One region of the Paenibacillus sp. FSL W8-0187 genome, then DNA from elsewhere that is predicted to be linked to it. Evidence: riboswitches for the same ligand, from Rfam matches in the RefSeq annotation. Region 1 holds a riboswitch; each other region holds the start of a gene.
The links. Region 1 has a riboswitch for ZMP and ZTP ahead of purT (phosphoribosylglycinamide formyltransferase 2). Riboswitches for the same ligand answer to the same signal wherever they lie in the genome.
Positions count from the first base shown of each region.

Region 1 (3,274 bases):
GACCACCAAGAAGAGAAGCGGCGTCCGGCTGTCCCCAAGTGCTCTGAGCAGGTTAGCCAGCAAGTTGAACAGAACGGCTGCGCCAACACCCCAGTTAATAACGATTAAATACGAATAAGCATCATCCAAAATTTCTGCCGGCGTGTTCATCATGACGAGGACGGGCCTCGTGAATATGACACTCACAATGGTGAGGAAAACCGTGAATACAAGACTAATCCATATACTTGTTCCCACGCTTTTGCGGACGCCCGCGATATCCTTGGCGCCAAAGCGCTGCGCCGTTATGATGGACAAACCGGCCGTCAAGCCTTGGGCAAAGCCAATAACAAAAAACAATATACTGCCTGTCGAGCCCACAGCCGCAAGTGCGTTCACACCAATGGTACGACCCACGATCAGGGTATCCGCCATATTATAAAATTGTTGAAAAATATTTCCGATCAAAAGCGGGATCGTAAACATGATAATCAGCTTGATCGGACTTCCTTGCGTCATGTCTCTCATGTAGATTCTCCTATGCCGTCTTAAACGTTCCTCTTTATATTTATTTATATTATGACGTTACAAGCCTTGCCTATATAGCATCGCCTTGAAAACATTATAATGGGTGAGGGTCGTTTGTATTCTTGTGTATCTTATCATGAAAGAACATAAATTTCTGCATATTTATCATCAAAACCAAAACAAGAACAGGTTATCAGCATTTGAACCGTGCGTAGCCGATTTTGATCCATGATCTTTCCATAACAGAAGAGGCCAACCGGTTATTCCAGTTGACCTTTTCAACATAATATAATGAGCTATATCAATGGAATCCCGATGATTTATGCTTCTTCAACAGCAAGCTTATCCAAAGCCAGCTTCGCACGCGAACGGGCTTCCTCCACTGTGCCGGCGGTTGACAACGCAACTGCGATCCGTCTTCCGATCTTGGTCACCGGTTTCCCAAAAATGCGCAGCTGCGTATTCGGAACAGCCAGTGCTTGCTCGGCGCCGGTAACTGTATAATTCTCCAGCTCTCTCGCCGCTTTTAGCGGACGGCTGGCTCCCGGCGTTATCAATTCGATCTCCGGGATCGGAAAGCCAAGAATGGCACGGACGTGAAGCGCGAATTCAGATAAATTTTGCGTGACCAGTGTAACCAACCCGGTATCATGCGGTCGCGGAGACACCTCGCTAAAATACACTTTATCCTCAGTCAGGAACAATTCAACCCCGAACAATCCATAACCGCCAAGCTCATCGGTAATCTTCCTTGCAATATATTTAGCTTCCTCGATTTGCTCTTCCGACATATTGTGTGGCTGCCAGGATTCGATATAGTCCCCGCTCTCCTGAATATGTCCGATTGGCGCACAGAAGCTTGTTCCATTGACGGAACGAACGGTCAGAAGCGTGATCTCCGACTGGAATATAATGAATTCCTCAATGATCACTCTTCCGTTCTGCACACGGCCGCCCTCCATGGCGATGTTCCAGCAGGACTCGATATCTCCTTCGCAGCGGCATACGCTCTGGCCTTTACCTGAGGAGCTCATCAGAGGTTTAATTACACATGGAAACCCCATGTCCAGAACAGCCTGTTTAAACTCCTCATAAGTATCGGCAAATCGATAGCCCGCAGTAGGCAGCCCTAACTCCTCTGAAGCTAACCGGCGAATCCCTTCTCGGTCCATCGTAAGCTTCGCAGCTCTGGCAGTAGGAATAACCCGGTACCCCTCTTCCTCCAGCTTAACCAGTTCCGAGGTAGCCAGCGCCTCGATCTCAGGTACGATCAGGTCCGGCTTCTCCTGCTCAATGATTGCGCGCAGTTTCTCCCCATCCAGCATATCGATGACATGGCTATGATCGGCAACATGCATGGCAGGAGCGTCGGCATAACGATCGACGGCTATGGTTTCCACACCCAGTCTCTGTGCTTCAATCACGACTTCTTTTCCCAGTTCTCCCGAACCTAGCAGCAGTATTTTCTTCGTTTTTAACATCGTTGTTTTATCCCCTTTTCGTAGTTTCAGAGACTTATAGAATCAGAAAATAATAAAGAGGTAAGGGAAATAAGCTTCCCCTACCTCTGCCCAGGCGTACGGCCGTCGTCATCTATGTGCTCCCTCATGGTCCCCCATGCTGCGCCAGTCACACATAAACCTATACATTGTTATTTAAATCATACTGAATCTTCCCGTTAATTGCAATATCACCATAAGGCGACATTAGGATTTAGACTTCAGCATATCGATCGCATCCTTCAGCGATTGAGAAAACCACTTCTTGGGGTGAATAACCAACTGAATGTCCAGTCGAATGTCGGAATGCGCAAAGGGAAGAATCGCAAGCTCACCACGTTTGATTTCCTCCTCTGCTACCATCTTCGGCAATAATGAGATGCCCGTACCGGACATCACATATCTCTTGATTGCCTCCGGATTGCCCAATTCCAGGCCTATTCGCATTGGAACTCCGCTAGCACGCAGCACCTTTTCCAACATCATGCGGTAATTACAACTATCCTCGGGCATAATCCATTCGGCATCAGCCAGGTGTTCTAGCTCTATAACAGGTTTAACAAGAAGCGGATGATTCGGATGGGCAATCAGCAGAAGGGGCTCTTCCCGAATGGCGATCCAATTCAAGGAGGAGTCCTCTGGTTTTCTATCCAAAATAAGACCGAGATCATACTCGCCCTCTCTCACCTTACTGATAATGCTATCTTCACGATCCGGTTGTAAGCGGATGACAAGATCTTCATGCCTTTGTTTCAGCTGGTGAATGACGGACGGAAGAAAATAAGCGGCCAGCGAGTCTATCGTTCCGATCGATAAGGTGCCTCCGCCTTGCTTGGTCAGCTTTTCCTTCGACTGCTGGAACAGATCCAGCATTTGAACGGCATACTCAAACAGCTCCTCGCCGGACTTCGTCAGGCGCAAGCCTCTGCCATAACGTTCAAACAGCTTGACGCCATATTCCTTCTCCAGCTTCTGAATCTGGGTGGTTACGCTGGATTGAGCATAACCCAACTCATTCGCGGCTTTCGTAAAACTCTGGCGAATCGCAACCTCCCTGAAGGTTTGCAGGTAGATGAGTTCCATCGCTATCTCCTTATCAATAATACTGATAGTAATTATCTATTATTATAGTTAACTCCGATCTTAATTCCCATGTTAAAGTATAGCCATCACTCATGAATTGGAGGAAAGGTTATGTTGAGTCAGCAAGAACTGCATGGCATTTTTATTCCTGTGATCACTCCCTTTTTACAGGATTACGAACTGGA
Region 1 is NZ_CP150206.1:4,363,885-4,367,158, forward strand. Features, by position in the region: gene MKY48_RS19430 (MATE family efflux transporter) at 1-507, opposite strand, end outside; gene purT (phosphoribosylglycinamide formyltransferase 2) at 828-1,988, opposite strand; ZMP/ZTP riboswitch at 2,070-2,150, opposite strand; gene MKY48_RS19440 (LysR family transcriptional regulator) at 2,214-3,089, opposite strand; gene dapA (4-hydroxy-tetrahydrodipicolinate synthase) at 3,201-3,274, shown strand, end outside.

Region 2 (3,274 bases), 170 kb from region 1:
TTATGCTGTTGTCCGAGCAGGATGACGGGGATGCCGATCTCTTTAATCGCGGCAAGATGCGTTTCCGTCACCTGAGTAGCGAATAAAATAATGCCAGATATTTTTTGTCTGGCGAGATCATACAGCGCTTCAATCTCCCTGGATAAGTCCTGGCTTGCATTAATAATGAGAAGCTGATAACCGTGTTTCCTTAATTCTTCATCCATGCCGGCAACGGTCTGCGATGCTGAGAATGAATCCAGACGCGGCACAATGGTGCCGATCATGCTGGTTTTTTTCGCTTTCAAGCTCTGTGCGAACGAATTCGGAATATAACCGGTTTCCTGAATGACCAGCTCTATCTTACGGCGTGTTGCATTACTGACAGAACCTCCGTTTAAGAAACGGGAGACCGTGCTTTTGGCAACTCCGGCTTTTTTGGCAATATCTGCAATCGTGTTCTTCATTCGGTGCTCCCGGGAGCCGCTTGCGGCGCTGCAACGAACAGATTATCCTCCACAGCTCCTTGCTCCGCAGCACAACTGGAAATGAGTTGTTTGTGCATGAATCTCTCCCCTTCGATTTTGCTTTTTCCTAACTATACCATGACGTCCAGGGATCCGTGAAATGCAGACTCCACCCCGAGCCTTTGATGGGCAATACTTTTCTGCGTTCCAGATTCTAGCGAGGAACGAAGCGATTCAAAGGGGGATTCTCCATGCAAATCCCCTTTCGGGACGCGCAAATGGACCGTGCCTTATCCCGTTATTACATGGTTACTGTTAACCTTGCACGGTTCGCTCAGCCGATTCGACGGTATGCTTCAGCAATGTAGCAATCGTAACGGGGCCAACACCGGCAGGTACTGGTGTAATTGCGGATGCCAACTTCGCGCAGGCATCGTAATCGCAGTCGCCGATATTGCCTGGATTATAGCCGGCATCCAATACGACGGCTCCCGGCTTGATCCAGTCCCCTTGAATGAAATTAGGCTTGCCTACGGCCGCAACCACGATATCTCCCTGGGACACAATCTCCCCAAGGTTCTTCGTTCTCGAGTGGCAGATCGTAACGGTAGCATTGCGATTAAGCAGCATCATCGATACCGGCTTACCCAGAATCGGACTGCGTCCGACCACCACGGCATGCTTCCCTTCGATCGGCAGATCATAATAATCCATAATCGCAATAATCGCAGCAGGCGTACAAGACGGATTATCGGCAAAACCAAACGCATTCTGCGAGAAACCGAGCGTGGTTACTCCATCCACGTCTTTTTTAATGTCAATGGCATCAAAGGCTGCCCGTTCATCGATATGATGCGGTACCGGATGCTGCAGCAGAATACCGTGGACATTCGGATCCTCGTTCAGCTCTTGAATCGCAGCAATCAGCTCCTCGGTCGTTGTCGATGTCTCCAGCACTACTTTCTTGGATATGATGCCAAGCCGCTCGCAAGCATTTCCCTTCATCCGCACATAGGTCGCCGAAGCAGGATCATCGCCAACCAGAATCGTTGCCAGACAAGGCGTTACCCCCTGCAACTTCAATTCCTGTACCTTTACAGCCAGCTTGGCCTTGATATCGTCGGATACCTTTTTTCCATCTAAAATTACGGGTTCCTTACTCATGCTAATCCGCTCCTTCGCCATTGTATTAAAAAACATAAAGAGGCAAGGCGACTTCATCGTCTCCTTACCTCTTGCCCAGGCGTACGGCATATGATCCTATGTGCTCCCTCTTGGTACCCCAAGCTACGCCAGTAACACATAGATAACTTTTTTTAATATACCACGACTTTGGACATCGCGCTACCGGGTATGAAGCCGACCGCTTTAAATCACAATCTCTTTGATTCATTTACGGGAAGCACACATGATTCTGATTAGTCTCTCGGATAATTCACTTCCATAATGTCCATAAAAGGAACCTTCGTTATAACACCATTCTGTTTCATATGTACCTTCCCTGTTCGGGAGTCCATTTGATCGATTTGCCCGCGGACCGCCTCTTCCCTTCCCCAGACCGTCAGCACGATAACCGATTCCTCCTGGTAAGCTTCCGTAAGCTGATTTCCGAGTTCTTCCAGTACAAACTCATCTCTAGTGGGTCTCTTTGGAACCTTTGCTTTTGCCATTACCTTGTCCTCCTGATTGATGTTGCTCATGCGTCAGCATTACATTCTGAAATACGATAAAGCTATCATCGAAACATGAATTGGGAATCTTCTTCCTATTCTTCCTATTATACAACAAATACAAAGCAGGTGCTCTGGACTTGATAGTTATAAGTTCTGGACAGATAAATAGATTGACCACATCATTAAATGATTTTTTAAAATCCGGTCCTTCTGAAGGGCGCTTTCTAAACAGGGTAATAACTTTTCCTGCAATTGAGTTTTTAAATGATGAATTTCCGCATATTCCCCTGCTTCTTTCGTATTCTTCTTTTGAACTTTCCATGACAAAAATCCCCTTAAGTAAACTGTAGCGCTCTTCTTCAGCACTGTCTACGCAAAGGGGATTATATTCTAGATTACCTATAAAGCCCTCAAGTGGCTCCTTATCCATTCGTAATTATTACGATTAATTTCAATCAAAAAAATATAACCTTACAGTGATAGCTCTTCGATGGCCATCCAGGGCAGCGGATTGTTAAACGTCGACCAATCCAGCTGCATTTCCTGATCGCTCAACAGACAATCGTCCAGCTCCTGCTCGATTTGTGACTGTTCCATCCCAATCCCGATCATCACGAGCTCGGTCATCCGATCCCCCCAGACGGCATCCCATTTTCGCTGCACATCCGGCTCACTCTGAATCAGCTCCTGCTGTTCCTGCTCGGTTAAAGCAGCCACCCAATATCCAGCTGGCCCGAACTGAATCGAAGGACCCGCTTGACTTAGACTTGCCGCAACATCCTCAAGCACTGCCAGCCAAGCGATCCCTTTCGCGCGTACGACCTCTTCCGGCCAATAACTCATGAATGCTGCCAGCCGTTCCGGATGAAACGGTCTTCTTCTCCGATAAACAAAAGAGCTGATGCCGTATTCATCCGTTTCCGGTACATGCTCTTCCTTCTGAAGCTCCTGAATCCAGCCGGGGGACTGACTGGCTTTCTCAAAATCGAATAAACCGGTATTCAGAATTTCTGCAGGAGCGACTTGTCCTTTTACAGTGCGTATGATTTTGGCGCTTGGCTGAAGCTTACGAAGGATGCCTTCAACCTTGGCCAATTCGTCTTCGCTTACCAGATCACATTTGTTCAACAGCAGCACATCGCACGTCTCAACCTG
Region 2 is NZ_CP150206.1:4,538,479-4,541,752, forward strand. Features, by position in the region: gene MKY48_RS20285 (LacI family DNA-binding transcriptional regulator) at 1-446, opposite strand, end outside; gene MKY48_RS20290 (tetrahydrofolate dehydrogenase/cyclohydrolase catalytic domain-containing protein) at 762-1,610, opposite strand; ZMP/ZTP riboswitch at 1,677-1,756, opposite strand; gene MKY48_RS20295 (YolD-like family protein) at 1,865-2,116, opposite strand; gene MKY48_RS20300 (hypothetical protein) at 2,082-2,441, opposite strand; gene MKY48_RS20305 (GTP-binding protein) at 2,591-3,274, opposite strand, start outside.
Region 2: another riboswitch for ZMP and ZTP. It lies ahead of MKY48_RS20290 (tetrahydrofolate dehydrogenase/cyclohydrolase catalytic domain-containing protein); the one in region 1 lies ahead of purT (phosphoribosylglycinamide formyltransferase 2).

Region 3 (3,274 bases), 2.5 Mb from region 1:
GTTGAAGGCCGCGGGACACCACATCATCGATGTGAATTGAGCTGCTGAATGAACACTTTTGGCATCATTTACCCCTTGTCCGCATATGGTGTACAAGACCATGGGACTTGGGGGAATGGGCATGCTGGAGGCGTCTGTCCAATCGGGACAGCTTGCGGCGATTCTGCTGATGGCGGTTGCACTCGGGCTAGACGCATTTTCGCTTGGAGTCGGAGTCGGAATGAGAAGCGGTATGCGCTTAGGCCATATGTTGGGCATCAGCTTCATGATCGCGTTGTTTCATATGTTGATGCCGCTGCTGGGCTTATTTGCCGGCCGCTATGTAGGCATGTTACTGGGTCACGTCACAGGACTTGCGGCCGGCGGACTGCTGCTTCTTCTCGGCGGGCATATGATGTATAACGCCTGGCGGGGCGGAGAAGGACAGCGAATACATCCTACCGCATTTTTAGGCATGCTGCTGTTTTCACTTAGCGTCAGCATCGATTCCTTCTCGGTAGGCGTTTCACTCGGGATGTTTGTGGATGATGTACTGTTGATCGTGATCTCCTTCGGGATCGTGGGCGGTTTGCTGTCCATTCTCGGTTTGCTGCTTGGCCGTCAGGTAAGCAATAAACTGGGGGAGTACGGTGAAATGCTGGGCGGGCTCATTTTGGTTATATTTGGTGTCATGTTTATCTTTTGACGTTATATTTGTTACAATAACCCCAAAGAACCTACTAACGGGAGGAACGGGACCGTGAAAAATATACTGTTTGTCTGCACGGGAAATACCTGCCGCAGTCCAATGGCTGAAGGCATGCTGCGCAAGCTTGCCAAACAACGGGGCATCCCGCTGGAAACGAAGTCCGCCGGTGTCTCGGCCGTGGATGGAATGCCGGTGTCCCATCATGCGGAGTCCATACTACGAGACCAGGATATCCAAGAACGCTTGGTGTCCAAACCGTTGACTGCGAATCTGGTGGAGTGGTCAGATTTGATCCTGACGTTGACCCAGTCGCATAAGCAGTATGCTATAAGGCAGTTCCCGCACGCCGCAGACAAGATGCATACGCTGAAAGAGTTTGTTGAGGATGACCGACAGGTGCTGGATGATCTGCGGGAGCAGGATAGTCTGTATGCGGCGCTTGAGCTGGCCAGATCGCTGGGCCGCGACGTCAGCGACCGTGACCGGGAGCGTCTGATCGAGCTGCGCCAGCGCATTCCGAGCTTCGATATCTCCGATCCTTTTGGAGGCTCGCGGGAGGAATATGAAGCGACGGCTGCAGAGATTCGGACGGCGTTGTTCCGTCTCTTGGACAAGCTGGAGGCGGATCGGCATAACTAAGCCTTGCTTTGAACGATATGAAGCCTACCATTGGGCTAAAAAGCCACTTGCCTTTCACATGGTATTGCTTTAAGATGGAGTTGAAAAACAATGATCCGGTGTAACTGGCGACGAAGTGGATGAAACCACGATGGAGCATCGGAATATACGGCCGGTCGCCTGGGCAAAGAGCATTTGGAGCACAATACGTGCGCCGACTGCTCTTTTTTCGTCTTTTGCGCCTGATTTGGGTTATAATGAAACAAGCTAAAACGCAAAAGCGAACATACGAGGGGGTTTTTCATAGATGAAAATTGCATTGGGTACGGATCATGCCGGCATTCGTCTGAAAGAGGAGATCGTGGAAGTCATTCGGGGTCTTGGACACGAGGTGGAGGATCTGGGCTGCGGCTGTTCCGATTCCGTGGATTATCCCGATTATGCCCTTCCTGTGTGCGAGAAGGTAGTCTCGGGTGAAGCGGATCGCGGCATTCTGATCTGCGGTACGGGGATCGGCATGAGCATTGCGGCCAATAAGGTGCCGGGCATTCGCTGCGCGCTGACACATGATGTGTTCTCGGCCAAAGCGACGCGTGAGCATAACGACAGCAACGTGATTGCGTTGGGTGAGCGTGTCGTCGGTCCCGGACTTGCTGCTGAAATCGTCAGCGCATGGCTGACAACGGATTTCAGTCATGGCGAGCGCCATATCGGCCGTGTGAACAAGATCAAGGCCATCGAGGAGCGTTACCTGAAGAATGAGTCGCGATAAGTGAACGCGTAATTTACGGCTGCGGCTATCGTGATATGGGATTGAAGCATCTTCTGTGAAAAAAATCATCGGGAGGACTGTGACATGACGGATATCTCCAAGGTTTCCTTGAACGAACAGACAGCGCGTATGGTCCGCGAACTGGCCGAAGCGGCCGTGTTAGGACCCGGTAAAGTGCTGGTCATCGGAGCCAGCACCAGTGAAGTGGTCGGACGCCGGATCGGCACAGGCGGCGCTCTTGAAACGGCGCAGCAGCTCCTTCAGGGCATTGCCGAGGTTCAAGCGGAATTCGGTTTCGCGGTGGCTTATCAATGCTGTGAGCATCTGAACCGTGCGCTTGTCATGGAACGCGAGCTGCTCGAGCGGCTGGGCTTGACGGAAGTGGCGGCTGTTCCCATTCCGGGAGCGGGAGGGTCGATGGCCTCCGCGGCTTACCGCAGCATGAAGGAGCCTTGTCTTGCGGAATCGATTGAAGCACATGCCGGAGTTGATATCGGCGAGACGCTGATCGGCATGCATTTGCGGCGAGTGGCGGTTCCGTTCAGACCGACCGAGCGTTATATCGGCGAGGCGCGCGTAACCGCGGCTTATACCCGTCCGAAGCTGATTGGCGGAGAACGCGCGGTGTACCAGTTCGAGCAGAGGGATGATTCCACACTATGCGATTGATTCAAATGAGAACTCGCTTTTTTAATTATGACAACTTGTAGTATTGACTTTGCAAGAAAAAATAACGATTGATTATGGGAGGATATGAACATGATGGAACATTTGCGGAAGAGTGACCCGGCTGTATTGGAAGCGATGGATTTGGAGCTGAAGCGTCAGCGCAGCAACATTGAGCTGATTGCCTCTGAGAATATTGTTAGCGAAGCGGTTATGGAAGCAATGGGGACGGTGCTGACGAATAAATATGCGGAAGGCTACCCTGGCAAACGCTATTACGGTGGCTGTGAGCGTGTGGATATCGTGGAAGATATCGCCCGTGACCGTGCCAAAGAACTGTTCGGAGCCGAGCATGCCAACGTTCAGCCGCACTCCGGTGCCCAAGCGAACATGGCGGTATATTTGGCAGCCCTGAAGCCTGGAGATACCGTGCTCGGCATGAACCTGGCTCATGGCGGTCATTTGACTCACGGAAGCCCGGTTAACGCTTCCGGCCTTCTGTACAACTTTGTTGCCTACGGCGTGCAAGA
Region 3 is NZ_CP150206.1:6,880,947-6,884,220, reverse strand. Features, by position in the region: gene MKY48_RS31245 (L-threonylcarbamoyladenylate synthase) at 1-40, shown strand, start outside; gene MKY48_RS31240 (manganese efflux pump) at 122-685, shown strand; gene MKY48_RS31235 (low molecular weight protein arginine phosphatase) at 740-1,327, shown strand; ZMP/ZTP riboswitch at 1,418-1,499, shown strand; gene rpiB (ribose 5-phosphate isomerase B) at 1,614-2,078, shown strand; gene MKY48_RS31225 (TIGR01440 family protein) at 2,163-2,747, shown strand; gene glyA (serine hydroxymethyltransferase) at 2,838-3,274, shown strand, end outside.
Region 3: another riboswitch for ZMP and ZTP. It lies ahead of rpiB (ribose 5-phosphate isomerase B); the one in region 1 lies ahead of purT (phosphoribosylglycinamide formyltransferase 2).